Regions from separate parts of the Herbaspirillum sp. WGmk3 genome, predicted to be linked through region 2. Evidence: predicted binding sites of a transcription regulator. Region 2 holds the regulator's gene; each other region holds the start of a gene.
The links. Region 2 encodes LexA, which represses DNA repair genes until DNA is damaged. Its sites were predicted from a motif close to ACTGTATNNNNATACAGT; they were not measured.
Positions count from the first base shown of each region.

Region 1: imuA (translesion DNA synthesis-associated protein ImuA) is a predicted target of LexA. The motif match lies at 5,423-5,440, and genes of this name have one in related genera.
Region 3: recA (recombinase RecA) is a predicted target of LexA. The motif match lies at 3,591-3,608, and genes of this name have one in related genera.

Region 1 covers NZ_JAKYWT010000002.1:655,511-665,290, reverse strand. Annotated here, with positions in the region: gene MKD49_RS08885 (error-prone DNA polymerase) at 1-3,201, opposite strand, end outside; gene MKD49_RS08880 (DNA polymerase Y family protein) at 3,211-4,695, opposite strand; gene imuA (translesion DNA synthesis-associated protein ImuA) at 4,622-5,371, opposite strand; gene MKD49_RS08870 (KGG domain-containing protein) at 5,755-6,108, shown strand; gene MKD49_RS08865 (YoaK family protein) at 6,297-7,052, opposite strand; gene MKD49_RS08860 (hypothetical protein) at 7,341-7,601, shown strand; gene MKD49_RS08855 (CBS domain-containing protein) at 7,970-8,500, opposite strand; gene MKD49_RS08850 (PQ-loop repeat-containing protein) at 8,790-9,062, shown strand; gene MKD49_RS08845 (DUF4142 domain-containing protein) at 9,231-9,780, shown strand, end outside.
Region 2 covers NZ_JAKYWT010000002.1:858,557-868,336, reverse strand. Annotated here, with positions in the region: gene MKD49_RS09765 (tetratricopeptide repeat protein) at 1-826, opposite strand, end outside; gene lexA (transcriptional repressor LexA) at 1,029-1,685, opposite strand; gene rpsF (30S ribosomal protein S6) at 2,013-2,378, shown strand; gene priB (primosomal replication protein N) at 2,400-2,699, shown strand; gene rpsR (30S ribosomal protein S18) at 2,755-3,039, shown strand; gene rplI (50S ribosomal protein L9) at 3,066-3,518, shown strand; gene MKD49_RS09735 (replicative DNA helicase) at 3,723-5,168, shown strand; gene MKD49_RS09730 (DUF47 domain-containing protein) at 5,372-5,998, shown strand; gene MKD49_RS09725 (inorganic phosphate transporter) at 6,070-7,077, shown strand; gene MKD49_RS09720 (PhoH family protein) at 7,176-8,879, opposite strand; gene MKD49_RS09715 (peroxiredoxin) at 9,341-9,780, opposite strand, start outside.
Region 3 covers NZ_JAKYWT010000005.1:567,590-577,369, forward strand. Annotated here, with positions in the region: gene MKD49_RS21110 (aliphatic sulfonate ABC transporter substrate-binding protein) at 1-679, opposite strand, end outside; gene MKD49_RS21115 (sensor histidine kinase KdpD) at 1,070-1,675, opposite strand; gene MKD49_RS21120 (response regulator) at 1,678-3,306, opposite strand; gene recA (recombinase RecA) at 3,767-4,816, shown strand; gene recX (recombination regulator RecX) at 4,966-5,430, shown strand; gene sucC (ADP-forming succinate--CoA ligase subunit beta) at 5,953-7,113, shown strand; gene sucD (succinate--CoA ligase subunit alpha) at 7,214-8,095, shown strand; gene MKD49_RS21145 (TerC family protein) at 8,277-9,011, shown strand; gene MKD49_RS21150 (pilin) at 9,214-9,720, shown strand.

The sequences.
Region 1 (9,780 bases), 200 kb from region 2:
CAGCAGATGGGTCCAGTCTTCCAGCCGCCCCGCCACCAGGTGGCGCACTTCTCCATGGCACTGCCAGCTGCCATACACCCCCAGCAAGCGCGCATTCAAGACCTCGCTGCGCTGCCGCTCCAGTACCGAAGGCCAGACGATCACATTGGCTGAACCAGTCTCATCCTCCAGCGTCATGAAGATCACCCCCTTGGCCGTGCCCGGCCGCTGGCGCACCGTGACGATGCCGCAGCAGCAGGCGAACTGGCGGTTCTGCAGTGTGTTCAGGTCGGCCACGCTCATGAAGCGCCGCCGCTGCAAGGTCGGGCGCAAGAGCGCCAGCGGATGGCGGCGCAGCGTCAAATTCATGGCGCGGTAGTCGTCGACGATCTGGTCGCCTTCGCCGGGTGCCTCCAGCTGGACCGCGTCATCCCCGCGCGCTGCCGTGCGCAGCAGGTCACGGTCGGGCACTGCGCCTACCGCATGCCAGAGCGCGGCGCGCCGGTGTCCGGCCAGCTCGCGCAAGGCATCGCCCGCTGCCAGCGCTTGCAGGGCGTGGCGGTCCAGCCCGGCGCGCCGGGCCAGGTCATCGACATCGGCAAAGGGACGTTCGGCCCCGGCCTGCTCGATACGCTGCGCCGCCTGTTCGGGCATGCCGCGCAGCAGGCTCATGCCCAGCCGCACGGCCGGACGCGCCTGGCCGGTCGGGTCCAGCTCCAGAATGGATTCCCAGCGGCTGCGCAAGACGTTCACCGGCAGGACCTTGACCCCATGCCGGCGCGCATCCTGGATCAATTGGGAGGGCGAATAAAACCCCATGGGCTGGCTGTTGAGCAGGCCGCACAGGAAGGCTTCCGGCTCGTGGCACTTGAGCCAGCTGCTGAAATAGGTCAGCAGGGCAAAGCTGGCGGCATGGCTTTCGGGGAAACCGTATTCGCCGAAACCCTCGATCTGGTTGAAGATGCTCTCGGCGAATTCACGTGAATAGCCATTGTCGGTCATGCCCAGCACCAGCCGTTCATGGTGCGGGCCCATGCCGCCCTTGCGCTTCCAGGCGGCCATGGAGCGGCGCAGATCATCGGCTTCACTGGGGGAATATCCGGCAGCCTCGATGGCCACGTCCATCACTTGCTCCTGGAAGATCGGGATGCCCAGGGTGCGCTCCAGCACTTTCCTGATCTTGCCGCTCTTGCTGGTGTTGTCCGGATAGTCGAAGCTGCCGCCGCTGCGCACCAATTCCCGCCGCCGCAGGTAGGGATGGACCATGCCGCCCTGGATCGGCCCCGGCCGCACGATGGCGACCTGCACCACCAGGTCGTACTGGGTGCGTGGCTGCATGCGCGGCAGCATGCTCATCTGGGCGCGGCTCTCGATCTGGAACACGCCGATGGTATCGGCCTTGCAGATCATGTCGAACGTGGCTGGATCTTCACGCGGAATGTCGTACATCTGCATGACCTGCGGCAGGCCGCGCCGCAGGCTCGCCAGTTCCAGCGAGCGGCGCAGGGCGGTCAGCATGCCCAGCGCAAGGACGTCGACCTTGAGCAGCTTCAGTGACTCCAGGTCATCCTTGTCCCATTCGATGACGGAACGCTCTTCCATGGCTGCATTCTGGATCGGCACCAGCCGCGACAACTGCCCGCGCGCGATCACGAAGCCCCCGGTGTGCTGCGACAGATGGCGCGGGAAGCGCAGCAGCTTGCCGGTGATGCTGGCCCATAGGCCGATCTGCGGCAGTTCCGGGTCCAGCCCGGCTTCGGCAAAGCGGGCCAGCAATTCTTCCCGGCTGTCGAACCAGTGCTGCGACTTGGCCACCGTATCGACGATGGCCGCATCCACGCCCAGTGCTTTGCCGACCTCGCGCAGAGCGCCACGCGGCCGGTAGCTGTGCACGGCGGCCGCCAGCGCAGCGCGGCGGCGGCCGTACTTGCGGTAGATGTGCTGGATCACTTCTTCGCGGCGCTGGTGCTCGAAGTCCACGTCGATGTCGGGCGGTTCCTCGCGCTTTTCGCTGATGAAGCGGGCAAACAGCAGCCGGGTGGAGGTGGGATCGACCTCGGTCACCCCCAGGCAGTAGCACACCGCCGAGTTGGCCGCCGAGCCGCGTCCCTGGCACAGGATGCCGCGCGAGCGGGCGAACTTGACCAGGTCGTAGACCGTCAGGAAATAAGCTTCATATTCCTTTTGGGCGATCAGGGACAATTCCATCTCGATCTGTGCGCGCACCTCGCCCGGCATCCCTTGCGGATAGCGTTTAAAGGCCCCGGCCAGGGTTTCCTGCCGCAGGTAGTCGGCCGGGCTCATGCCCAGCGGCACCAGTTCGTCAGGATATTCATATCGCAATTCAGCCAGGCTGAACTGGCAACCGGCCGCCACCGCCAGGGTCTGGGCCAAGGTCGCCGGGCTGTGCACCAGCGACAGCCGCATGCGTGGCCGCAGGTGCTGTTCGGCATTGGGTGCCAGGGCCAGGCCGCATTCCTGCACCGGCTTGCCGACGCGGATGGCCGTGACCACATCCTGCAGGTATTTGCGCGAACGCTGGTGCATCTGCACATCGCCCACCGCCGCCAGCGGCAAGCCATGCAGCCGTGCTGCGGCATCGATGGCAGCGCGATGCAGGTCGTCCAGCGGACGGTACAGGCGCGTCATGCCGACCCATGAGCGGCCGGGGGCCAGCGGGGCGAACCAGCGCAATTGCGCATCCAGCGTTTCTTCATCGGCCGGGTAGTCCGGCACCAGGATCAACTGGCAATCGGGCAGGGTGCGCAGGTGCGACAGGGCGGGCGGCGGCTGGCTCAGGTCTTCCGGCGACAGCAGGTAGCTGCCTTTTTCGGCGCGGGTGCGCGCCAGCGTGATGAGTTCGCAGAGGTTGCCATAGCCTTCGCGGTTCCTGGCCAGCCCCACCAGGGTCATCCTCGCCAGGGGGTGGGCCGGATCATCCTTCAAAGCCGTGAAACGGAAGCAACTGCCGATGAGCAGCTTGAAATCCTTGGCCTTGCCGCGATTGACCTGTTCCATCCAGGCGGCATGGGCGCGCACCACGCCGGCCATGGTGCATTCATCGGTGATGGCCAGGGCCCGATAGCCCAGTTCGATGGCACGATCCACCAGTTCCTGCGCATGCGAGGCCCCATGCAGGAAACTGAAGTTGGTGCGGCAATATAGTTCGGCATAGTCGGGCAGGCCGGTCTGGGGGACGCCCAAGGGCAGGGAAGCTTGCATGCCGTGCTCCTAGCCGAACAGGCCGTGCAGGAACCACTGCGGCTCCTCGTCGGACCACTCGCCGCCGCGCCACTGGCGGAAGATCCAGTAATAGGCATGGCTGGCATCGCGCGCCGTGAAGTAGTCGCGCGTCAATGGCCGGCCTTCCCACCAGCCGGCTTCGATGCGTTCGGGCGGCGAAGTGAATTCCAGCGCACTGCGATAGAAGGGCTTGTGCTGCTGCATCCGCAAGGGCAAGGGTTCGGCCAGCAGCCACAACGGACGCGGCGGCAATCGTGCCGCATCGGTGTTCAGGGCAGCCGGCAGGCTGGCGGGGCTCTGCATCACGCTGCACCAGCGGTTGGCGATCTCGGGCCGGTGATCGGCGCGCGGGGCGGCCTGCTGCACCTTGTCCGCGCCCAGACGCGCCACCAGCAGTTCCAGCAGGCGCTGGTGATCCTCGGCACTGCCGCCGGGTTCGGGAAAGAGCATCTCGCTGGCCGCCTGCTGGCTTTCCAGTTCATCGGCGGCCAGCCCCAGGGCGATGGCCGGGGCGGGCAGGGAGGAACGGGCCAGCTTTTCCTTGACCAGGGTGTGCAGGTGGTCTTCCTGCCAGGCCGGGACCGACAGCGCTACCTGCAGCTCGGTGGGCGCCACTGCCTGCCGTCCGCGTTCATGTTCCAGCCACAGGCGCAGCTTCTTGATGGCCAACTGACGTGCGGTCAGCCAGCCGGCCAGCTGGGCCAGCAAGCCTTGAGCATAGGCGGCCAGGATGTCGGTGTGCTCGATGCGGTCCGGCAGCTCCACCCGGGCCTGGAAGGTTGGCGGTGCCACGATCCAGTCATGCACTTCGGGCGTGGCACCATAGGCGCGGTCCAGCATGCCCAGCAATTCCTTGCCGCAGCGGCGCTGCAAGCCGGCGCGGGGCAGGCGCTGCACCTGGCCCAGCTGCCGGCAGCCCAGCCCGTGCAGCCATTCCAGATGGGCACGGGCGGCGGTGAGCAGAACCACCGGGAGACGGTCCAGTCGGCGCTGCAGGGAATGGTGGCTCAGGGTGCGCACGTAGCCATAGCGTGCCAGCAGCCAGGCCCCGGTGGCCGTGACGGCGCAGGACAGGGTGGCCGACAGTCCCATCCGGGCAATGGTCACCCGGATCTTGCGGCACAGGGCCCGGATGCCGCCGAACAGGCGCAGGCTGGCGCCCACTTCCAGCAGGATGCAGTCCTCTTCGGCCAGCGTGACCTGGGGCGTGTATTGCAGCAGGGCCAGGGCGGCTTGCTGCAAGGTGGTTTGCTCCCGCAGGATATCCCGCTCGTTCAGATGCGCTTGCGGTGCCAGCAACTGCACGCCGCCGCGCCGCATGCCTTCGTGCACGCCCAGCGCGCGCGCCGGTGCCGTCAGGGCGGATACGCGATCGCGCTCGAAGACCACGGCCGCTGCCTCATCCAGCCAGTTCGGACGGAAGACTTCCAGCGGCAGCAGTGGCAGGTGTACGGCGATCCACAGGGGTGACATGGCGTTGCAAATTCGGTGAAGGCAGCAAAGGGAGAAACAGGCTTTGTTCGCGCAGCGGTCCGCGGCGCTTGAGAAAACCGATCTCCAGCCCGTCGCGCGCTGACTTGAGCGTCAGCCGCAGGGGCGCGGGGGAAGGCTCGCGCGCGCAGGACAGCGGCCTCAGCATGAAGAACAGCGTCTGCCCGGCCTGCGCTGCCACGTGCAGTCGCCGCAGCAGGTCATGATCGCCCTTGCGCAAGCGCGGCTGCCACATCAGCAGGGCCTGGCAGCTGTCGGCCCGCAAGACCTGCTCGGCGGCCCAGCAGGCGTCGGCCGCATGATCGGCCTGCAGCTGCAGCAGCCGTGATGCTTCCACCCCCATATGCGCCCAGCCGGGGGCATTGACCTGGTGTGGGGCCTGCAGCAGGGCGATCCGGCCAGCCTGCGGCGGGCGCCGGGCAGTGGCGGGCGCACGCGCCAGTACCGGGCGCAACAGGCGCAGCTCGCCCACGCCCTCCTGCGGCAGCAGCAGCTCGATGAGCACCCCGGGCGGCCAGCCGCGTTCGGGCAGCTCGGCATCCAGCGCCTCGAATCCGCTGGAGACACCGCGCGCACCACCGCGCGCCAGCTGGGAGGCCAGCCAGAGCGAGGGGTGGATGATTTCCGGACGAGGGACCGGAGAGCTGGATGTCAACATGGCAAGAAAACGAGGATGCGAAACAGCAGGAAAGTGCGGGTAAAAGCAAAGACTGTATAAATATACAGTAATTGTTTTGAGGTGTGAAAAAAACTGCCTTTGGGCTTTCAATCACGTGAAATTTCCCGGGGGCAATGCCGAAGATCGCTGATCCATCAGCAATTGATACCTAAAATGCAAGCTCATCTTCAGTTTTTCCTACATGTCTGACAGCCATTGCTGACCTTGGCAGAAGAGCTCTTCCGATAGTGAGGATCGGTGAGGCTTTCTACACTGCAGATGTGGACAAAAGTTGGGTTGTCATTTGCATGCTCGCGCAGAGCAAGAGGGCGGCGAATGACAAATGTCTGCTCCATTCGATCATCCAAGACAAGGAGTCACACATGGCAAATTCACAAAATCCGGGGAACAGCAATCGCGGCTTCGCCGCCATGGATAGGGAGAAACAGCGCCAGATCGCCAGCATGGGAGGCAAGGCCGCCCACGCCAAGGGTGCCGCCCATGAGTTCACCTCCGCCGAAGCCCGGGAAGCCGGACGCAAGGGTGGCCTCAACAGCCATGGCCGCAAGAACGCAGCAGCTGCAGCGGCAGCAGCGCAAAACGGTGGTGGCGGCAACGGTGCCGCGACCTCGGCCCAGCCGCAGATGAGCCAGAGCACCCCGCAGGAGGGCAACGGCGCCCCCCGGCAACCGCAGCAGTCGGATAGCACCGATAGCACCCCGCAGCAGCAGGGCTGAACGGAAAGAACTTGGCCGCCTCAGGCAGCGGCGGGCGCAGCACGGTCACAACAGCAGAACACGGCCCTCCGAGGCCGCACCGTCGGCGCGAGAGACCGATAACAAGAAAACGAAAGGCGCGTTCAGCGCCTTTTTTGTTGCCTGTTGCCTGTACGCTGTACGGGCAAGGGTGGATCAAGCCGTTCCTCTCAGGGGCGCGCCAGATCATCCATCATTGGCACCAGCGCCAGCAGGAACAGCGCGGCCGCCAGCGGCATGGTCGCCAGGAAACCCAGCGCCTTGAAACCGAAGGCCCCCGCCACGCCCCCCAGGAAGAACATCAGCAGCAAGGACGACAGCAGCATGAACTTGCGCCGCGCACCCGGCACGGGATCTTCCGTCACCGCCTCATGGGGCTGGCGGGGGGCCAGGGTCCAGTAGCACATCTTGCCGATCTCGATACCGATGTCGGTGACCAGGCCCGTGACGTGGGTGGTACGGATCTCCGATCGCGAAATCTTGCTGATCATGGCATTTTGCAGACCCATCACGAAGCACAGCAAGGCCGCGGTCACCGGCACGAACAGCAGACGGTGATTTTCCAGATTGCTGCCGAGAATGCCAAAACACAGCAACAGCATGGCTTCCAGCATCAGCGGCATGGCGTATTCGCTGTGCAGGCCGCGCCGCCGCGCCCAATTGATCATCACCGCTGAACAGGCCGCTCCCAGCAGGAACGACAGCAAGGCACTGGCGCCGGCCACCAGCAGCAGGGTTTCCCCCAGCACCAGGTTGTCGGCCAGCGAGGAGACGATGCCCGACATGTGCGAGGTGTATTGGCCCACGGCCAGGAAACCGCCCGCATTGACGGCGCCGGCGATGAAGGCCAGCGAACGCCCCAGATGGCGGTTGGAGAGATCGGTGCGCGCCGGACTGGTCAGACGGCGCAGGTAATTGATGGGCATGACGGTTCCAGACAGAGAGGCAAGCACCCCAGGCGACAGCATCCCCAAGCCACCCCTGCGCAACGTCTGCCTCTCCTGTCCCCCCGGAGAGACTCATCTTCGCCGCTTCCTACGCAGAGAGCCGGTGGCTTCTTGCTGCCTTTGCCTTCAGTGTTTCTTATGCTGACAAGAATACTTCTTCCTGGCCCGGCGCGGGGAAAGAGGCTGCATTGCCTGACCTGCGTCAGTGGCGCGGGCGGCACAGGTTTCTTCCTGCCGGGTCTTTCACCTTGAACAGAGGAGCACACCATGAGCATTCCCATCGACATTCCCGGCGGTCACCATCTGGGCGAACTGAGCGGCCCCGTGGCCGATGCGCAAGGAGCACCGGTCATGCAGCCAGGCGTGCAGCAATCCGAGGAAGGCGGCTTTCGCGGCATCGTACTCATCGGCGCTTCTCCGCAAGCGCCGCAGGAGCCGGTCTCTACCCATGTCTGCCCGATGTTGCGCACGACCAGCGAACTGGCCTATGCCGATGCTCTGGCGTTTATCGCCGGACAGGGCAACTGAATCATTCGAACCATGCGAACCATTCTTCAGGTGAAGAAACCAATGCGGATAAAAATGAAGATAAAAAAAAGGCCGCCTAGGGAGGCGGCCTGAGGGGGAGGGATATAAGACGCCGGGGATCGGGGGAATCGCCGGAGAATTTCTGCTTATGAAAACGACTCGTGGGGATAAACCGATGGGGGATGGACTGTATTCATGACACGACGGAGGGGGACGTTCGTATCGGAATGTGGGGTCCTCGGTTTCGAGTTCGTTGAGATGCATAGTAGCGATGCAGCGCAAAAAAGAAGATCGGACAGTGTCCAATAAACGCGTAGGAAAACACCTACATCGCACGCCTTCGAACGCGCCGCAAATCCGCGCCAGCCCTACTTGTGGCCGATATTGACCTCGTGCATGTCACTGTTGCGCACTTCCGGCAATTCGAAGTCGCCAGAAGGCGACACTTCCTGTGCCGGACGCACCGGTGCAGCGGGCAAGGAAATCTCCGCCAGTGCGTTGCCCACGCCGCGATTCTGGGTCTTGGCGGCGACGTCGCCCAGGCTCACCATGCCGACCAGATTCTTCTGGCGGTCCATCACGGGCAGGCGGCGGATCTGGCGCTGCACCATATCGTCCAGCACATCATCTACAGGCTCATCTTCGTAGCACCACAGGACCTCGTGGCTCATTACCTCGGTCAGCGGCAGGCTCTCGGAAAGGCGATTGCGGGCCACGGCGCGCAGGACGATGTCGCGGTCGGTGACCAGGCCGACCAGATTGTGCTGGGCATCGCAGACGGGCAGGGCGCCTACATCCAGTGACTCCATCGCCTGGGCGGCACGGATGACGGAATCATCCGGGCTCAAGGTATGGACACCGCGTGTCATGACGTCGGCAATGGTTCGGGTAGCGTGCATGTTGACCTCCTGAGTGGATGGGAATGGCTGTAAAGGGGGATCTGAAGGGGGATCTTGACTTCCACTCCAGACTAGGGAAGTGACGCCGATGCCGCAATGCCACATGCGCCCTTTGTCGGGTCGGCCAATTCGCGCAGGCCCGTGCGAATGCGCCGACCTGCGTTGCAGGGCTGCCGGGGAAACTTCCTACAGCGCCTCGCGGCGCTGGCCGATGGTGGCCGCTGCCGGCTTGGTCCACCATCGGCACACCATTCGCTTGCCGGGCCTTCACGGGCTCATATCGACCATCATGTCCGATCACATCACCGACCTCATCGGCTGGGGCGCGACCCTCATCCTTCTGCTCACCATCTCCTCCCAGGTCTACGAACAGTGGCGCAGCCGCTCCACCCAGGGCGTCTCGCACTGGCTCTTTGCGGGTCAACTGGCGGCTTCTACCGGCTTCGTCGCCTACAGCGTCCTGCAAGGGGACTGGGTGTTCGTAGTCTCGAATGTGTTCCTGCTCTTCACCGCTTTGCTGGGGCAGGTGCTGTATCTGCGCAATCGCCGCCGTCAGCAGTGAGTCACGCATGAGTCACGCATGATCCGGGCGCCATGCCGCTCATCGATTCTTACATCGGTCATTGGCGCTGTCTGATGCAAGCCGCCGCCCTTCCTGACTACAGTGAAAACATGGCAGCCCCGAATGGGGCAGAAGCTGATCCATCATCCACACGACAAGGAGCCTTTCATGCAACGTACCCAGAATATTCAATCCCGCCTGCACACCTGCGCCAGCCGCCGCCTGATCGGGGCCGGCGTCCTGATGATCGCCGGGGCCGCCTTTTCCTTCAATGCAGCGGCCGAGTCCGTGAACAGCAAGGACAAGAGCTTCATGACCAACGCCGCCGAAGCCGGCCACGCTGAAATCGAAGCCAGCAAGATCGCGCTCGAAAAGAGCAGCAACCAGGCCGTCAAGGATTACGCCCAGAAAATGATCGACCAGCACACCACGGTGGATGAGCAGCTCAAGCAACTGGCCTCCAGCAAGGATGTCACCCTGCCGGCTGAACCCAGCATGGCCCAGCGCGCCAAGATCGCCATCCTGGAAAAGCTCAAGGGCAATACCTTCGACAAGCGCTATGCCAGCATGATTGGTGTGTCCGCTCATGAAGATGCGGTCAAGCTGTTCCAGAAGTCGTCCAAGGAAGCCCAAGATCCAGATGTGAAGACTTTTGCCGCCAAGACGCTGCCGGGCCTGCAGGAACACCTGCAGATGGGCCGTGACCTGAAGAAAACCG
Region 2 (9,780 bases):
TGAAGTAGCTTGAACCGAGCTTGACGTAGCCATTCGGATCCTTGGGGGCGATCTCGATGACGCGCAGCAGGTGTTCGTGGGCTTCTTCGATCTTGTTGATTTTCAGATAACTATCGGCGATCTTGTTGTGGGCGTAGGTGTCCTGGGGATCGAGCAGGATGGCGGTCTTGTGGGACTCCACGGCCTCCTTGTACATCTCCATGGCATGAAAGGCTTCGCCCAGGGCGGTGTGGGAGGGAGCGAAATTGATCTGGTATTCGAGCGACTTCAGAATCGTGGCGACCGCCTCGTCAAAGCGCCGTGCGTCGATCAGGGCGCGGCCCAGGTGCGACAGCGGGCCCGGTGCGTTGGGTTCACGCCGGGCCGCATCCTCGAAGTATTTGATCGAGGCTTCCGGATCGTTCTTTTCGTGCAGGGCATTGGCCAGGCCGATGCGTGCCGCCCGGTTTTCCTTGTCGATGGCGATGGCGCGCTCGTAGATGGCGATGGACTCGTCGATGCGATCCTGGCTCAGCACCGTGCCGGCCAGGTTGCTGAGGTATTCGGCGTTGTTCGGATCGGCCTCGATGGCCTTGCGCAGGTATTGCTCGGCTTGCGCGAACTGGCCTTCCTGCATGGCGATCAGTCCGCGTGCGTGGTTGGCAAACACCAGATTGGGGGCGCGGGCCAATACGGCTGTACAGATCGCCTTGGCTTCCTCGGTCTTGCGATTGTCGAGCAGGTCCAGACATTTGCGAACGTCCAGCAGATCCTGCAGGTTGGACTTGGCGGCCGCTGGGGCCGGAATATGTTTGCCGTGCTTGTTGCTGCTCTTGCGCGTCGACATCGAAAAGGGTCCTCTTGGTTGGGCGCATCCATTGCGCCGGGCATAGCTGTCCAGCAAGGATGATATGCGTAACCGGTCACAGGTGAAGAGCTAAATAGAAAGCAAAAAACCTCCGTTTTAAGCGGAGGTTCATGCATAAACAAGCGATCAGTCGCCGCTGGCAGCGTCTTTCCGGCGGTCGGGCCTGCGCGCCGCCCCGAATTCAGTTCCAGCTGCGCAGCAATCCCACGGCCAGTCCTTCGAGTGCAAACTGGTCGTCTTCCGGCTTGACGATGATGGGCTCGAATTCCGGATTCTCGGGGAAGAGGGTGATGACGCTGCCGCTCTTCTGGTAGCGCTTGACCGTGACCTCGTCAGCCAGGCGGGCCACCACGATCTGGCCATTGCGCGCCTGGTCGGCGCGCCGCACGGCCAGCAGGTCGCCGTCCAGGATGCCGGCGTCGCGCATGGACATGCCGCGCACCTTGAGCAGGTAGTCGGGCTTGGCCGGGAACATGGCCGGGTCGACCTGGTAAGTCTTTTCCACGTGTTCCTGGGCCAGGATGGGGGAGCCCGCTGCGACGCGCCCGATCAGCGGCAGGCTCAGCTGCATCAGGGCGGGATGGGGCAGGGCCATCTGGCGTGCAGTACTGATGCCTGTGGTACCTGATTCGCGCAGGCGGATGCCGCGCGAGGTGCCGGGGGAAATCTCGATGGCGCCCTTGCGGGCCAAGGCCTGCAGATGCTCTTCGGCGGCGTTGGCGGAACGGAAGCCCAACTCGGCAGCGATCTCTGCACGCGTGGGAGGGAAGCCGGTGTTCTCGATGGCGTTCTTGATCAGGTTCAGGATCTGTTCCTGGCGCGCAGTCAGTTTGAGCATGAGGGTGGCCTTTCTCGGAGGGAAGGCTGTCTGGATGAACAGTCTGTATTTTTATACAGGTGCAATCCTTGTGTCAACGGCAACATGCATATTCCGGGGCGGAAAAGGCAAGCTTTCTCATTTATATAGAGCGCGCTGCAACTGAAGAATCTGGTTTTGAGCCGCTGGCGGCGATGTGCACGGTCCGCGTTGTGGCCCCGCGGCCGCAGTGCCGTGACGCCGGCATTGCTGTCAGGACGGAAACCTAGTATGATCTCTGGTTTTCCTCTTCCCACACCCGTCTTGACGCCGGGGTGGGCGTCTTCAATAAGTCCATAAGGAGTCTACATGCGTCATTATGAAATCGTATTTATCGTCCACCCGGACCAAAGCGAGCAAGTGCCGGCGATGATCGAGCGTTACAAGGGAATCGTCACCACCCGCGGCGGCAAGGTCCACCGTGTCGAAGATTGGGGCCGTCGCCAACTGGCTTACCAGATCCAGAAGCTGGCCAAGGCTCACTACGTCTGCCTGAACATCGAAGTCGACAGCGAAACGCTGGCTGAAATCGAAACCGGCTTCAAGTTCAACGACGCCGTCCTGCGCCACCTGACCGTCAAGATGAAGAAGGCCGAAACCGGTCCTTCCCCCATCCTGAAGGCAGTGCAGAAGGAAGACGCGGCCAAGAGCCGTACCGAAGCTCCGGCAGCTTAAGCGCTGCGAACATCGCGGAGAGTGAACCAGTTTCAAGTCATCGCCAGCCTGGCAGAACGTGATGTCCTACGTTATACGCCGGCCGGTATCCCGATTGTCACTGCCAGGTTGCAGCATCAGTCGGAGCAGACGGAGGCTGGCATGAAGCGTCAGGTCGAATTCGAGATCGCGGCGCTGGCAGCGGGGGAAATCTCCGGTGCGCTCAACAGGGCGGCACTGGGTGAAGTCTTCCGGTTCACCGGCTTTTTGGCCCGCAGGAATCGCAACAGCAAGAGCGTCGTGTTTCATATCGTTGATTTTGGCCCGGTCGCGCCGGATTGAGCGGCGCAAGGTAGCCAAACAGACCTTACCCAATTTTTAGATACAGGAGCCAACCATGGCATTCGGTAAAAAGTTCGATAAAAGCAAGCTGAAAAACAAGCGCCAACAGCAAAACCCGCTGTTCAAGCGCAAGAAATTCTGCCGTTTCACCGCCGCTGGCGTTGAACAGGTCGATTACAAGGACGTGGACACCCTGAAGGACTTCGTCCAGGAAAACGGCAAGATCATGCCGGCACGCCTGACCGGTACCAAGGCCCACTACCAGCGTCAAGTTGACACCGCCATCAAGCGCGCGCGTTACCTGGCTCTGCTGCCGTACACCGATCTGCACAACGCCTAATCAGCGTCGAGAAATAGGAGAAAAACATGCAAGTCATTCTGTTGGAAAAAATCGTGAATCTCGGCGGTCTGGGTGATGTCGTGCGCGTCAAGGACGGTTTCGCACGCAACTTCCTGATCCCCCAACGCAAGGCCCGCCGCGCTACCGATGCAGCCATCGCTGAATTCGAAGCCAAGCGCGCTGACCTGGAAAAGGCTGCCGCCGAGAAGCTGGCCGCTGCCCAAGCCCAAGGCGAAAAGCTGGCTGGCGCTACCGTGGAAGTGTCGCAGAAGGCCGGCGTTGACGGTCGTCTGTTCGGTTCCGTGACCAACTTCGACATCGCTGAAGCCCTGGGCAAGAAGGGTTTTGCTGTCGAGAAGTCGCAAGTGCGCCTGCCCAACGGCCCGCTGAAGACCGTTGGCGAACACCCCGTGTCGGTGGCTCTGCACACCGACGTGGTGGTCGATGTCACCATCGCAGTCAAGGGCGAGCAAGCGTAATACGCCTGTTTGCTGCAATTCGTTTTGCAATAGAAAAGCCGGGTTCGCCTGGCTTTTTTATTGTCAGTTGTACCAAGACACGCCGCCACTGGTCATCGTCATGGCGCGGCTTGTCAATGGCTTCATATTGCATTCGTTCGCATGAAGCATCTGGCCGTGCAAAAACGTTCGGCCGGACCTACGGCTTCACATCAGCAGGTTATAATGCGCGCCATGAAAGAATCGTCCCGCGGCAATCCAGAATTTTTCCGTGGCCAGAGAGAGTCATCCGATCCCCAGATCGATGCGCTCCGCGTGCCGCCCCACTCCATCGAGGCCGAGCAATCGGTGCTGGGCGGCCTGCTGCTGGACAACGCAGCCTGGGACCGTATCGCCGACTTCGTCAGCGCTGAAGACTTTTACCGCTACGATCACCGCATCATCTTCGAGCACATCGTCAAGCTCATCAACAGTACCAAGCCGGCCGACGTCATTACCGTCTATGAAGCCATGTCCACCAGCGGCAAGGCCGAAGAGGTGGGCGGGCTGGTTTATCTGAATGCACTGGCGCAAAACACGCCTTCTGCGGCCAACATCCGCCGCTATGCCGAGATCGTCCGTGATCGCGGCATTCTGCGCAAGCTCATCACCGTGGCCGACGAGATTTCCGGCAATGCCTTCAATCCGCAGGGCAAGGATGTGAAGTCCATGCTGGACGAGGCCGAATCCAAGATCTTCGCCATCGCCGAAGAAGGGTCGCGCGGCTCTCAGGGCTTCATGGAAATCCAGCCGCTGCTCACGCAAGTGGTCGAGCGCATCGACGAACTTTACAATCGCGACAATACCAGCGACATCACCGGCGTTCCGACCGGTTTCATGGATCTGGACAAGATGACCTCCGGCCTGCAGCCGGGCGACCTGATCATCGTCGCCGGCCGTCCTTCCATGGGTAAAACGGCTTTCTCGATCAACATCGGCGAACATGTCGCCATCGAGTCGGGCCTGCCGGTAGCCGTGTTCTCCATGGAAATGGGTGGCGCGCAGCTGGCCATGCGTATGCTGGGTTCAGTCGGACGCCTGGACCAGCACCGCCTGCGTACCGGCCGCCTGCTGGACGAAGACTGGCCGCGCCTGACGCACGCCATCCAGAAGATGAACGATGCGCAGTTCTACATCGACGAAACGCCGGCGCTGTCGCCCATCGAATTGCGCGCACGTTCGCGCCGCCTGGCGCGCCAATGCGGCAAGCTGGGCCTGATCATCATCGACTACCTGCAGCTGATGTCGGGCAACGGTGGCAGCTCTTCTGAAAACCGCGCCTCCGAAATCTCGGAAATCTCGCGTAGCCTGAAGGGCCTGGCCAAGGAACTCAACTGCCCGGTGATCGCGCTGTCGCAGCTGAACCGCTCGCTGGAACAACGTCCCAACAAGCGTCCCGTGATGTCCGACTTGCGCGAATCAGGCGCTATCGAACAGGATGCTGACGTTATTTTGTTCATTTACCGTGATGAAGTTTACAATCCGGACTCGCCCGACAAGGGCACGGCGGAAATCATCATCGGCAAGCAGCGTAATGGCCCCATCGGCAGCATTCGTCTGTCCTTCCTGGGGATGTATACCAAGTACGACAACTATATCGGCAATCTGGCGCAGCCTTACGGCGGCGACTGATGCCATCGGCGGCGCGCCACCAGGGCGTGTCGCTGCACAAGGATCACGGGCGGCGTCGGGCCGCCCGTGTCATGCAAGGCGAGCGGTCCCCAAGGCCGTTCGTGCAGGACCGGCAGGGCGGGGTACCGGCTTCCAAGGGGGTAGCCGCAGGCCGGTTCGAAACGGCGCTTTACATGAGCGCTAACCATTGATGAGAGAGAAAAATGTTTGGACGATTGATGCCGACTGAAGGCAAATTCTTTGACCTTTTCAATCAGCATGCAGAGCTGGCGGTCAAGTGCGCGAAAGAAATGGTGGCGCTGATGACCAATTTCGACGACCTTGAAATTCGCGTGCACGCCATTGAAGCCGTCGAGAAGGAAGCCGACAAGGTCACGCACAATGCCATCGAACTGCTGCACAAGACCTTCATCACGCCGCTGGACCGCGATGACATCCACCAGCTGATCACCCGCATGGATGACATCCTGGACCTGCTCGAAGATGCGGCCCAGACCATCTCGCTCTACGACATCAAGGCCATCACGCCGGAAGCCAAACGCCTGGCCGAGCTGTGCCTGTCCTGTGCGGAGAAGGTGCAAGCCGCCGTAGGCCTGCTGTCGAACATGGACAACTCGCGCCAGATCCTGTCGATCTGCCAGGAAATCGACCGCCTGGAATCCGACGCCGACCACGTCATGCGTGCGGCCATGTCCAAGCTGTTCCGCGATGAACCGGACGTGCGCACCCTGATCAAGCTCAAGGCCATCTACGAAATCCTGGAAACCGTCACCGATCGCTGCGAAGACGTGGCCAACATCATCGAAGGCATCATCGTCGAAAACGCCTGATCTCGCGGCGTAGCGGCGATTCCCTCGATTTCCGACGGGGACGCCGCTGGTTTCACACAACGGTTTCCCCCATGCAAACAATCCAAATCAGCTTACATATTCTCGCGTTGTTGATCGTCCTGGCGCTGCTGTTCGACTTCATGAATGGTTTCCACGACGCCGCCAACGCGATCGCCACCGTGGTCTCCACGGGCGTACTGCGTCCGCAGACCGCCGTGGCCATGGCCGCCTTCTTCAACCTGGCGGCCGTGTTCGTGTTCCATCAACTGCACGTGGCGGCTTCGGTGGGCAAGGGCACCATCGAACCGGCCATCGTTGACCAGTACGTCATCTTCGGTGCCCTGATCGGGGCCATCTTCTGGAACCTGGTGACTTGGTATTACGGCATCCCGTCCTCGTCCTCGCATGCCCTGATCGGCGGCCTGGTTGGCGCGGCCGTGGCCAAGGCCGGTACCGGCGCGCTGATTTCGGCGGGCCTGCTGAAGACGATTCTCTTCATCGTGCTCTCGCCCGTGCTGGGCCTGGTCTTTGGCTCCCTGATGATGCTCGTGGTGTCGTGGATCTTCTTCCGCTCCACGCCACGCAAGATCGATGGCTGGTTCCGGCGTCTGCAGCTGCTGTCGGCCTCCATGTACAGTCTGGGCCACGGCGGCAATGACGCGCAGAAGACCATCGGCATCATCTGGATGCTGCTGATCGCTTCGGGTTATTCCTCCCCGGATGCGCCGCCGATGTGGGTCATCATTTCCTGCTACTGCGCCATCAGCCTCGGTACGCTCTTCGGTGGCTGGCGCATCGTCAAGACCATGGGCCAGAAGATCACCAAGTTGAAGCCCGTCGGCGGTTTCTGCGCCGAAACCGGCGGTGCGATCACCTTGTTCATCGCCACCGCCCTGGGCATTCCGGTCTCGACTACCCACACCATCACCGGTGCCATCGTCGGCGTGGGCGCGGCGCAGAAGATGTCGGCCGTGCGTTGGGGTGTGGCCAGCAACATCGTTTGGGCCTGGATCTTCACCATTCCGGCCTCGGCCTTCGTGGCGGCGATCGCCTGGTGGATTGGCGTGCACGTGCTGTAACAAGCCGTCATTCATGGTCGCTGCCAGCGCGGCGGCCGCCCAAAAGCAAAAAGCCACGTTTTCACGTGGCTTTTTGCTTTGATGCTGAAGAAAAGTGCTTACAACACGTCGCTGGCGTGATCGGCCAGGCGCGAGCGTTCGCCACGCGCCAGGGTGACATGCCCGCTGTGCGCCCAGCCCTTGAAGCGGTCGACCACATAGGTCAGGCCGCTGGAGCCTTCGGTCAGGTAGGGCGTGTCGATCTGGGCGATGTTGCCCAGACACACGATCTTGGTGCCGGGACCGGCACGGGTGACCAGGGTCTTCATCTGCTTGGGCGTCAGGTTCTGGGCCTCGTCGATGATCAAGAACTTGTTCACGAACGTGCGGCCGCGCATGAAGTTGAGCGACTTGATCTTGATGCGCGAGCGGATCAGGTCCTGGGTCGCGGCGCGGCCCCATTCCCCGGCATCGCCATCGGACTTGTTGAGTACTTCGAGGTTGTCATCGAAGGCGCCCATCCAGGGGCCCATCTTCTCTTCTTCCGTGCCCGGCAGGAAACCGATGTCTTCACCGACCGGCACCGTCACGCGGGTGACGATGATTTCGTTGTAGAGCTTGGTCTCCAGCACTTGCGCCAAGCCCGAGGCCAGTGCCAGCAGGGTCTTGCCGGTACCGGCCTGGCCCAGCAGGGTGACGAAATCACACTCCGGGTTCATCAGCAGGTTCAGCGCGAAGTTCTGCTCGCGGTTGCGCGCAGTGATGCCCCAGACGCTGTTCTTGGCGTGGCCGAAGTCGCGCAGGGTCTGCAGCACGGCAGTCTTGCCGTTGATCTGGCTGACCTGGCCGTAGAAGGCCGGTTCACCATTCTTGGGCTCGATGAAGACGAACTGGTTGACCAGCAGCGAGGGCACATAGGGGCCGGTGACACGGTAGTAGGTGTAGCTGCTGCCGTGGCGGCTTTCCTGCCAGGACTCCATGCCCTTGCCATGCTTGTTCCAGAAGTCATCCGGCAGCTGCTGGATGCCCGAATACAGCAGGTCGGTATCTTCCAGCACATGGTCGTTGAAGTAATCTTCCGCGGGCAGGCCAATGGCACGCGCCTTGAGGCGCATGTTGATGTCCTTGGAGACCAGCACCACCGGACGTTCCGGATACTGCTGGTCCAGCGCGCGCACCACGCCCAGGATCTGGTTGTCGGCCTTGCCTTCGGGCAGGCCTTCCGGCAGGGCGGCGTTCTGCAGCTTGGTCTGGAAGTACAGGCGGCCCTTGGCATCCTTGTTGCCCAGCTTGGCCAGCGGGATGCCCAGGTCGATCGAATCCTCGGCCACGTCGGACACCAGCGCATCCAGCGAACGCGAGATCTGGCGCGCATTGCGGGCCACCTCGGACATGCCCTTCTTGTGGTTGTCCAGCTCTTCGAGCGTGACCATGGGCAGGTAGATGTCATGCTCCTCGAAGCGGAACAGCGAGGTCGGATCGTGCATCAGCACGTTGGTATCCAGCACGAACAGCTTGGACTTGCCCAGCTTGTCGGCCACGCGGCTGGTGGGCGACTTGGGTCGGGCTTCTGCGCTCTTGGGAGCGGCTTTCGGTTTCTCGGCCACGGCGGCAGTCTTGCCGGTGATGCGCGCGCGGGGCGCGGTGACCTTGGTATCGGAGACGTCGGCAACGGCAACTGCAACTGCTTGGGGTGCAACTACGGGAGCGGAGGTTTCAACGAGAGTGATGTTCGGTTTGACGGGCTTGTTGCGATCGGCCTTGGGATAGTCCTCGGGAGACAGCATCGAAGCTGGTTTGCTCGGCATTTTGGGCAGGGGCATCAGGACCTCGGAAGTGGATGAAGAAAACACCGCTTTGTCAGAGCGAACAGGTGAAGCAATACATCAGACAGCAAAGAGAGGGATCTTGCTGCAAGGCCGGGCATGCCAATGAAATCCTTGCACCTGTGCTGCAACGTAGCGGCCGTTGCCGTACGGAGGGCAGACAGGGGTTGGGCGAGGGCTTGATTGGCCTGGACGGCGGGGGTGGCAAAGTAAAAAGTAAAAAAGCCGTTTCGGCAGGCCTCGGGCCTTAACCTGAAACGGCTTCCAGCAAACGTTTTTCTGTTTGAATTCAATGGCTTGTATCGTTTGACCGCATGGTTGGAACGCGTCGCAGCTACTTGCCAGGTCTCCGCGCCGCGGCCTGAATCGATCGTTGCCGTCCAGACCCTGCGCGCAGCAGCCGGGTGGGCTATTGCGCTGCAGCAACCGGACCGCCTGTTTCAGGAGTCGAACTTCATTCAGGCCAGGGTTTTGATGAAGGCCAGCACCTCATCCACGTGTGCAGGAACCTTCACTCCACGCCATTCTTTCACCACTTTGCCTGCGGCGTCAATCACAAACGTGCTGCGCTCCACGCCACGTACCTGCTTGCCATACATGTTTTTCATCTTCATGACGTCGAACATGGTGCACAGGGTTTCATCGGGGTCGGAGATCAGCTCGAAGGGCATGCCCAGCTTGCCCTTGAAGTTTTCGTGGGACTTCAGGCTGTCGCGGCTGATGCCGAAGATGTCGGTGTTGGCGGCCTGGAATTGCGGATGCAGGTCACGGAACTGCATGCCCTCGGTGGTACAGCCGGGGGTGTTGTCCTTGGGGTAAAAATACAGAACCAGGTTCTTGCCGCGATAGTCGGCCAGGTTGAAGGTCTTGCCACTGGTCATGGCGGCCGAGAAGTCCG
Region 3 (9,780 bases), on a different contig from region 2:
GGGCGGCGAACGTGTCGCTGACGTTGAGGAAACCGTAGGTGTTGAAGTTGACGTTGCGGTAGATCAGGCGTGATCCGGCTTCCAGTTCGCTGGCAGCCAGATGGGGATCGAGCCCGGCCCACGCGGCCACACGGCCCTGTTCCAGTGCGGCGCGGCCATCGGCGTGCTGCAGGTGGACGATTTCGACGTCGCTCTTCTTGAGGCCATTCTCATGCAGTGCGCGCAGCAGGAAGAGATACGGATCGGTGCCCTTGGTGGCGGCGATCTTCTTGCCCTTGAGTTCGGTGATGGACTTCACCGTCGACTCCTTGCCCACCGCCAGCGCCGTCCATTCCGGACGCGAATAGATGTACACCGCCTTGACCGGATTGCCGTTGGCCCGTGCCAGCAGGGCAGCCAGGCCGGCGGTGCTGCCGAAGTCCACGCTGTCGCTGTTGAGATATTCGAGCGCGCGGTTGCTGCCGGCGCTGAGGACCCATTTGACTTCCGTGCCTTGCGCCTTGAGGTCTTCCTCCAGCCAGCCGAACTTGCGCAGCACCAGGCTGGGCGGCGAGTAGTAGGCATAGTCCAGGCGGATGGTCTTGGGCGGCTGTGCGGCACGCGCCAGCAGGGGCGCGCTGCCCAGTACGGTAGCGCCGAGCGCGGCGGGGGCCAGGCGCAGGAAGTCTCTGCGTTGCATGAATGGGTTCTCACTTGGTTGGATCGCCCCGCACGAGGTGGCGCAGCACGGCCATGGCCGGCCGCACAGGCGGGACAAACCGACACTCTAAGGACGAAGCTCTGGCGGAAGAACGACTATTTTCGCGCTTGCATATGCGGGCGGCGCATGTGGCCGCAGGCCCGAACGGGGGGCATTCCATGGCGGCCGATGGCCGTCATGTCCTCATGCAGAGATGCAGAGGTGCAGAGGTGCAGAGATGTACAGATGCAGTTGTGTAGAGGAGACGGGATGCGGCCCTTCAGTCATGTAGTCCGCTGCAGGAGTGGCAGACCGGCCAGGCAGAGAGAGGAGGACGAGGCGGACGATGAGGCCACGGAGAAGATGCGTCTCCGTACGCGCCTCATCGATTTACGGCAGGCACAGTTCGAACAGCGCACCACCATCCGGATGATTGGACAGGCGCGCTTCGCCATGCCGGGTCTCCTTGTTGTGGGCGGTGGCAATGGCATTGCACAGATCCATGCCCAATCCGGTGGACGGCTTCTTTTCCTGGGTGCCGATGCCGGGGCCATCGTCGCGCACCGTGAAGATCACGCCGCCTTCCGGATGCTTGCGGCAGCCCAGCGCGATCTGCGAGCGAGCAAAGCGGCTGGCATTCTGCAGCGCCGCTTCCAGCGCCAGCGCCACCAGGTGTTCATCGAAGAAGCCGATCACCGGCATGTCGGTTTCGTCCACCCGCAGGGTGATGTCGCTGCTGCGGGAGACGCCGTGCTCGCGCACCAGCGCATCGAGGAAGTCCAGCGGCGAGACCGCCTCGACCTGCGCGCGCAGGCCCTGGGAATCGGCCTTGTAGAGGGTCAGGAAGGCGATCAGTTTTTCCTGCAGGGCCAGGCAGGTGACATGGGCCTGCTGGACGCGCGGCACGTCGTCGGACAGGCGGCGCAATTCCCCCTCCAGCACGCCCAGTGAGTTTTTGATGTCGTGAATGATGATCGCGGCAAGCTTGGGATCCATGGTCAGCTCTTCGGGGCTACTTTGGTCAGGGTGTCGCGCAGGAATTTGTGCATCTTCGCGACTCTATCGTTGCCGGGAATCAGGCGGTCCAGGGTGGCCAGGTAGCGGCGCACGCGCTTGACGTATTCTTCGTTCCAGCCGCGCTGGCTCATCCACAGCAGATGCAGCTGGGCGGCCGCCAGCAGCACGCCGGTGTTCTCCGGCATGCTGGCCAGCGCCTCTTCCAGCCGCGCCAGCGACTCGTCGGGCTTGGCGCTGCGCATGAGGGCATTGGCTTCGGCGATGATGCTCATGCAGTGCTTGACGGCACCGTCGATGAGCTCTTCGGCCAGGTTGGCGCGGCCGGTATCGGCCAGCACCTTGCGCGCCAGCATCTGCAGGGTCTTGTTCTCGTGGTCGGACTTGACCGCCTCGGCGATCAGCTTGGCACCTTCCTCATCCTTGCCCATCGAGAAGGCGGCCTTGGCCAGCGCCAGGGTGGCGGTGTCCGAGGCTTCCTTGCCGGCCGCCTGGCGGGCCGTCTCGAAGGCTTGCTGGGCCGAGATGGTGTCGCCCAGCTGGACGTAGGCCTGGGCCTGCACGGCGGCCTGCGCGGAGACGAAGAGGTTGGATTCCTCGTAGCGGCGCGGCGCGCTTTCCAGCAAACGCAGCGCGGCATCCGGGTCGCCGCTGTCGATGTGCACCTGGGCCAGCGAGAGCAGGTCGGTCGGTTGCGCGGTGAGCGAACCCTTGGTGTGCTTCAGCACCTTGTCATAAGCCTCGCGCGCCTGGTCGAGATGGCCGCTGCGGTAGGCCACGTCGCCCACCAGGCGGCTGCGGCGCGCCGAGGGGATGATCTCGGAAGACTTGGTCAGCGCCTCCAGCGCGCCTTCCTGGTTGCCCTGGGCTTCGTCGATCTGCGCCATCAGGTCGTAGGCGGCGATGAACTGCTTGTTCTGCGCCAGTACGTCTTGCACGATCACGCGCGCATCATCCATCTGGCCGGCCACGATGTTGCAGCGGGCCAGGCCGATCTTGGCCCACACCAGGTCGTCGCGCATGGCCAGGGCCTGCTTGTAGACCTCGCGCGCTTCGTCGATGCGGCGCTGTTCGATCAGCAGCGTGCCCTTGGTCTTCATGATCTCGACGATCCACTTGGGCGCCGACTTGAGCACGTTGTCGCATTCGATGATGGCGCCGGTGATGTCCTTGCGCTTCATCTTCTCGGTCACCGGCAGCATGGCGTGCTGCTTTTCCAGCAGGCGGTCCACGCGTTCGGCGATGCGGCTGGCCGTCAGCGGCTTCAACATGTAGGCGTCGGGCTGGAACTCGGCGGCGCTGGCCACCAGGTTGTAGCCGCTCTCGGCCGTCACCATGATGAACATGCAGGTCGGCGAGAGCATGTTCTGGGTGCGGAAGAACTCCAGCAGCTGCTGCCCGTTGCTTTCCTTGTTGAGGTTGTAGTCGCAGATGATCAGGTCATAGGTGCCGGACTGCACGAAGCGGATGGCTTCATCGGGCGTGGCAGCCTGGTCGACCTTGGTCACGCCGAGCTGCCCGAGGTGCATGCGAATGTTCTGGCGCATCGTCGGCATGTCGTCGATGACCAGGCAGCGCAGGGCGCTGATGTGGCTGAAGGGCACTAAACTCATGAGAACGGTCTGTAAAGCGATCTGTAAGGCGATCTGTTCGGGATTGCGGAATGCCGTGGGCTGAATAATTGCCGCAGCGCAATATCGTGCAAGATGACGACTATTGTTGCCAATTAAGCCATTGCTGACGAATTATTCCCCCCAACTCGCGAGTGTGCCGTTTTTTTTCCTTCCATGCATCATTCGTCTGCGATTTATGAAGTTTTTGGCGGGGCGGGCTCTCGTATAATTGTGGTTTTCGCCCACGGATGGAATTAGGGCCGACAAAAACGCTTGCACTAAGCACTGTTTTTTTATACAGTATCGCTCTATCGGGGCGGTCATCCACTGCCCCCCGGGCAACACCCGCGGCCTGCCAGCGATGGCCAGCCACCGCGAGCAAGATCCAAGCAACATTCAAGCAACATCAGCAAGACTCCCCCTGACACCCGTCTTCACGACATTTTGCCGAGAGAGATTTATGGACGACAAAAAAGCTGCGAACAACTCTGAAAAGAGCAAGGCGCTGGCCGCCGCGTTGGCACAGATTGAAAAGCAGTTTGGCAAGGGCTCGGTGATGCGCATGGAAGATGGCGTCATCGCTGAGGAAATCCAGTCCGTGTCCACCGGCTCCCTGGGCCTGGACATCGCCCTGGGCATCGGCGGCCTGCCGCGCGGCCGCGTGATCGAAATCTACGGTCCCGAATCCTCGGGCAAGACCACCCTGACCCTGCAATCGATCGCCGAAATGCAGAAACTGGGCGGCACCTGCGCCTTCATCGACGCCGAGCACGCGCTGGATGTCACCTACGCGCAAAAGCTGGGCGTAAACCTGAACGACCTGCTGATCTCGCAGCCCGACACCGGCGAACAAGCCCTGGAAATCTGCGACGCCCTGGTGCGCTCCGGTGCGGTGGACCTGATCGTGGTCGACTCCGTGGCCGCGCTGACCCCCAAGGCTGAAATCGAAGGCGACATGGGCGATTCCCTGCCGGGCCTGCAAGCCCGCCTGATGTCGCAGGCGCTGCGCAAGCTCACCGGCAGCATCAACCGCACCAACACCACCGTGATCTTCATCAACCAGATCCGCATGAAGATCGGTGTCATGTTCGGCAACCCGGAAACCACCACCGGCGGTAACGCGCTGAAGTTCTACGCTTCCGTGCGCCTGGACATCCGCCGCACCGGTTCGATCAAGTCGGGTGATGAAGTCATCGGCAGCGAAACCAAGGTCAAGGTCGTCAAGAACAAGGTTGCGCCCCCGTTCCGCGAAGCCCACTTCGACATCCTGTATGGCGAAGGCACTTCCCGCGAAGGCGAGATCCTGGACCTGGGTTCGGAACACAAGGTGGTCGAGAAGTCCGGTGCCTGGTACAGCTACAACGGCGAGCGCATCGGCCAGGGCAAGGACAATGCCCGTAACTACCTGAAGGAACATCCGGAACTGGCTCGCGAGATCGAGAACAAGGTCCGTGTCGCCCTGGGCGTGCCGGAACTGGCCGGTGGCGAAGCGGAAGCCAAGGCTTCCTGAATCCGCGCTTAAAGGATTCAAGCGCCATCGCGGCGACAGGGTTTGCCTGAGCCCTGGGTGTCGTGATGGTGGCTTGTTTATCTCGCTGGTGCCGTGCTGTGTTGGCGGTCTCAGGGGGAGGTAATACCGCAGTACAGCAAGTTCGCAACATGCCAAGACCGCCGATCAGCCTGAAAGCAAGGGCGCTCAAATATCTCTCTTCACGTGAGCATAGTCGCCAGGAACTTGCGCGTAAGCTTGCCCCTTACGCGCAAGAGGGCGATGACATCGAAGAGCTCCTGCAATGGCTGGAGCAGTCCCGTTTCCTTTCCCAGGAACGTTTTTCCGAATCGCTCGTGCATCGCCGCTCGGCGCGCTACGGCAATCAGCGCATCATCTCCGAACTTCACGGCCATGGCATTGAAGGTGAAGCCATCGCCGAACTGAAGGCCGATCTGGCCGCCGGGGAGGGCGAGCGTGCCGCGCAGGTGCTGCGCCGCAAGTACGCCGCACCTCCCGAGGATGCCGAGACCCGCGCCAAACAGATGCGCTTCCTCCAGCAGCGCGGTTTTTCCCATCGCAGCATCCGCGAAGCCTTCCAGACCGCCTGGGCCGACGACGAAGAATCCGCCTGAACCCAAGCTGCATCCAGCAGGGCCGGCCCGGCCAAGCACATTTTTCCCGCGTTTTCCTCGAAATCTCCCACCGGCGTGCGGCCTTGTCCTGCCCGATGGTAATTCCTGCGCATTGCGCCCGGTGTTAGCGCTACCGGCCAACAGGCCGTTTGTCGTGTGCTAGAATTCGGAAGTTTTTGCTGCGGCGCGCAAGCCTGAGGAGATACCGCGTGTTGCCGGTTTGTTAAAACGGCGCAACGGTGCAAGGCCCACGTCAGGAGCAGGAATGGATAATGCGAACGCTTCGGCGCAAGCTGGTGCGTTTCGACTATCAGACCAACTAAAGCAGACGGCATGCATATGCCCAATTCGACGAATTCACTCGCAACCCGCGCAGCTCACGCCTGCGCCCGACTCCATCCGGCAACGGATGCGACCCCCGCCTGCGGGTTGCAGTCTGCTTTCTGGTCGGCCGGCTCAATGCCGGCTTCCGAATTTCAATCCGGCAAGTTTCATTCATTCAGTGTCTAAAGGGAAGCTCCCATGAAAATCCATGAGTATCAGGGTAAAGAAATCCTGCGCCAGTTCGGCGTAACCGTGCCGCGCGGCATTCCTTGCATGTCGGTCGACGAAGTCGAAGCGGCTGCCCAGAAGCTCGGCGGCCCGGTGTGGGTCGTCAAGGCCCAGATCCATGCAGGCGGCCGCGGCAAGGGCGGTGGCGTGAAGGTGGCCAAGTCCATCGAGCAGGTCAAGGAGTACGCCAACCAGATCATGGGCATGCAGCTGATCACCCACCAGACCGGCGCTGAAGGCCAGAAGGTGCGTCGCCTGCTGATCGAAGAAGGCGCGGACATCAAGAAGGAACTGTACGTTTCCCTGGTCACCGACCGCGTCTCGCAGAAGGTCGTCCTGATGGCCTCCAGCGAAGGCGGCATGGACATCGAAGAAGTTGCCCACAGCAACCCGGAAAAGATCCACAACGTCATCATCGACCCGATCGATGGCCTGACCGACGCCCAAGCCGACGACGTGGCTGCCAAGATCGGCGTGCCTGCCGCATCGATCCCGGCTGCTCGCCAGAACCTGCAAGGCCTGTACAAGGCTTACTGGGAAACCGACGCTTCCCTGGCTGAAATCAACCCCCTGATCCTGACCGGCGACGGCAAGGTCATCGCCCTGGACGCCAAGTTCAACTTCGACTCCAACGCCCTGTTCCGTCACCCGGAAATCGTCGCCTACCGCGACCTGGACGAAGAAGATCCGGCTGAAGTCGAAGCTTCCAAGTTCGACCTGGCCTACATCTCCCTGGACGGCAACATCGGCTGTCTGGTCAACGGTGCCGGCCTGGCCATGGCCACCATGGACACCATCAAGCTGTTCGGCGGCGAGCCGGCCAACTTCCTGGACGTGGGCGGCGGCGCCACCACCGAGAAGGTCACCGAAGCCTTCAAGATCATGCTGAAGAACCCCGAACTGAAGGCCATCCTGGTCAACATCTTCGGCGGCATCATGCGCTGTGACGTGATCGCCGAAGGCGTGATCGCGGCTTCCAAGGCCGTCTCGCTGAAGGTGCCCCTGGTGGTCCGCATGAAGGGCACCAACGAAGACCTGGGCAAGAAGCTGCTGGCCGATTCCGGTCTGCCGATCATCTCGGCCGACTCCATGGAAGAAGCCGCCCAAAAGGTCGTGGCAGCTGCCAAGTAAGTAACCCAACACGCAAGCCTGCGCGGCGCGAGCCGCCGGCTGCAAGCGATTGCAGCCCAGGCGCCGCCCGCGGCGCAGGCATCACAGTCAAGGAAGAGAAATGTCGATCCTCATCAACAAAGACACCAAGGTCATCACCCAAGGTATCACCGGCAAGACCGGCCAGTTCCACACCCGCATGTGCCGCGACTACGCGAATGGCAAGAATGCCTTCGTCGCAGGCGTGAACCCGAAGAAGGCCGGTGAAGACTTCGAAGGCATCCCCATCTATGCCAACGTCACCGAAGCCAAGAACGCCACCGGCGCCACTGTCTCCGTGATCTACGTGCCGCCCGCCGGCGCTGCTGCTGCCATCTGGGAAGCCGTCGAAGCCGAGCTGGACCTGGCCATCTGCATCACCGAAGGCATCCCCGTGCGTGACATGCTGGCCCTGAAGGACCGCATGGCCAAGGCCGGTTCCAAGACCCTGCTGCTGGGCCCGAACTGCCCCGGCCTGATCACCCCGGACGAAATCAAGATCGGCATCATGCCCGGCCACATCCACAAGAAGGGCCGCATCGGCGTGGTTTCCCGCTCGGGCACCCTGACCTATGAAGCCGTGGGCCAGCTGACCGCCCTGGGCCTGGGCCAGTCCTCCGCCGTCGGTATCGGTGGCGACCCGATCAACGGTCTGAAGCACATCGACGTCATGAAGGCCTTCAACGACGATCCGGACACCGACGCCGTCATCATGATCGGTGAAATCGGTGGTCCTGACGAAGCCAACGCTGCACGCTGGATCAAGGACAACATGAAGAAGCCGGTGGTTGGCTTCATCGCCGGCGTGACCGCGCCCCCGGGCAAGCGCATGGGCCACGCAGGTGCCCTGATCTCCGGTGGTGCTGACACCGCTGAAGCCAAGCTGGCCATCATGGAAGAGTGCGGCATCAAGGTCACCCGCAACCCGTCCGAAATGGGCCGTCTGCTGAAGTCGGTGCTGTAATTGACCACGGGCTGACTCGCTCAGCCACGGCAGTAAAGCAGTACCGCAAGACCAGCATGGGGAGCTCCGGCTCCCCATGTCATTTCTGGCAAGCCGTCCCGATGGGAGGCACTAACCGCGCATAACGCGGTCTTCCAGCCATGCGCCCGATCCGAGGCGCTGTTTTTCCAAGAGGACATGCATGGAATTCCTGGCCAACCTGAACTGGGTCGCCGTGGTGCAGATCATCCTGATCGATATCCTGCTCGGTGGCGACAATGCCATCGTCATCGCCCTGGCCTGCCGCAATCTGCCCGACAAGCTGCGCATGAAGGGCATCGTCTGGGGCACGGTGGGTGCGATCGGTATCCGCATCGCCCTGATCGCCTTCGCCGTGACGATGCTGCAGTTGCCATTCCTCAAGCTGATCGGTGGCATCCTGTTGCTGTGGATTGGCATCAAGCTGCTCAACGAAGACGATGAGCACACCGACATCAACGGCAGCGACCGCCTGTGGGGCGCCGTCAAGACCGTGATCGTGGCGGACCTGGTGATGAGCCTGGACAACGTGATCGCCATCGCCAGCGCCGCCGAGCAAGCGGCCGGTGAGCACCAGCTGCTGCTGGTGGTATTCGGCATCGTGGTCAGCATCCCCATCATCGTCTGGGGCAGTACCCTGGTGTTGAAGCTGATGGAGAAATTCCCGGTCATCGTCACCCTGGGTGCAGCCTTGCTGGGCTACATCGCCGGTGGCATGATCTTCAGCGATGTCGCGGTACAGGGCTGGATCGAGGGCTTCATTGGCGACACCGAATTCGTGTTGCCGGGCGCTGCGGTGCACCTGAGCCTGCCCGGCCTGGTCGGTGCGCTCGGTGTGGTGCTGACCGGCCTGACGCTCAAGCGCAGGAAGCAGGAGCGCCAGAAAACGGCCGCCTGAGCGGCAAAGGCGCGTGCAGGCCATGGGGATGGCCGGCACGCTGCACACCAGAACCGGTGCCGCGGCGCCCGATACCCGGCCGTGCTTGAGCCAGGTCAGCGCCGCAGCACGACAAACCTGATAGCTTTGCAATTTTTTCGCTGGTACGCATGACCGGCGCTGCCGATACTGGCAACGCCCTTTTCATTTTTACGAGGATCCCATGAAACCCGTCGTCACCCGTCGCCCCCAACAAGGCTTCACCCTGCTCGAACTGATGGTCACGCTGGCCATCGTCGGCATTCTTGCGATGCTGGGCGCCTCGCAATACCAGGACTACATCGCCCGCGCGCGCGTCTCGGAAGGCTTCAACCTGGCCGAACCCTACAAGCTGGCCGTGACCGAGCAGATCAGCTCCAACAACGGCGTCTTCACCGTGGCGCAACTGGGCCTGCCGGCCTTCACCCCGACCGACAACGTCAGCAAGATCGAAGTTTCGCCGATGGAAAAGCGCGGCGTGGGCGGTGTCATCACCATCACTTACAGCCCGCGCGTGGGCGACGGCGGCACGCTCACGCTGACCCCCACCATCGCCTCCGGCACCATCCAGTGGCAATGCGCTGCCAAGGATGTGAAGCAGGCCGCCACGCCCGAAGGCGCTACCGCCAATACCGGCTTCGTCGCCGGTACGCTGCCGGCCAAGTTTGCACCGGCCAACTGCCGCGGCTGATCTGCGCTTGCAGCAGCGCAGGCAGCATGAAAAAACGCGCCCTCGGGCGCGTTTGTCATT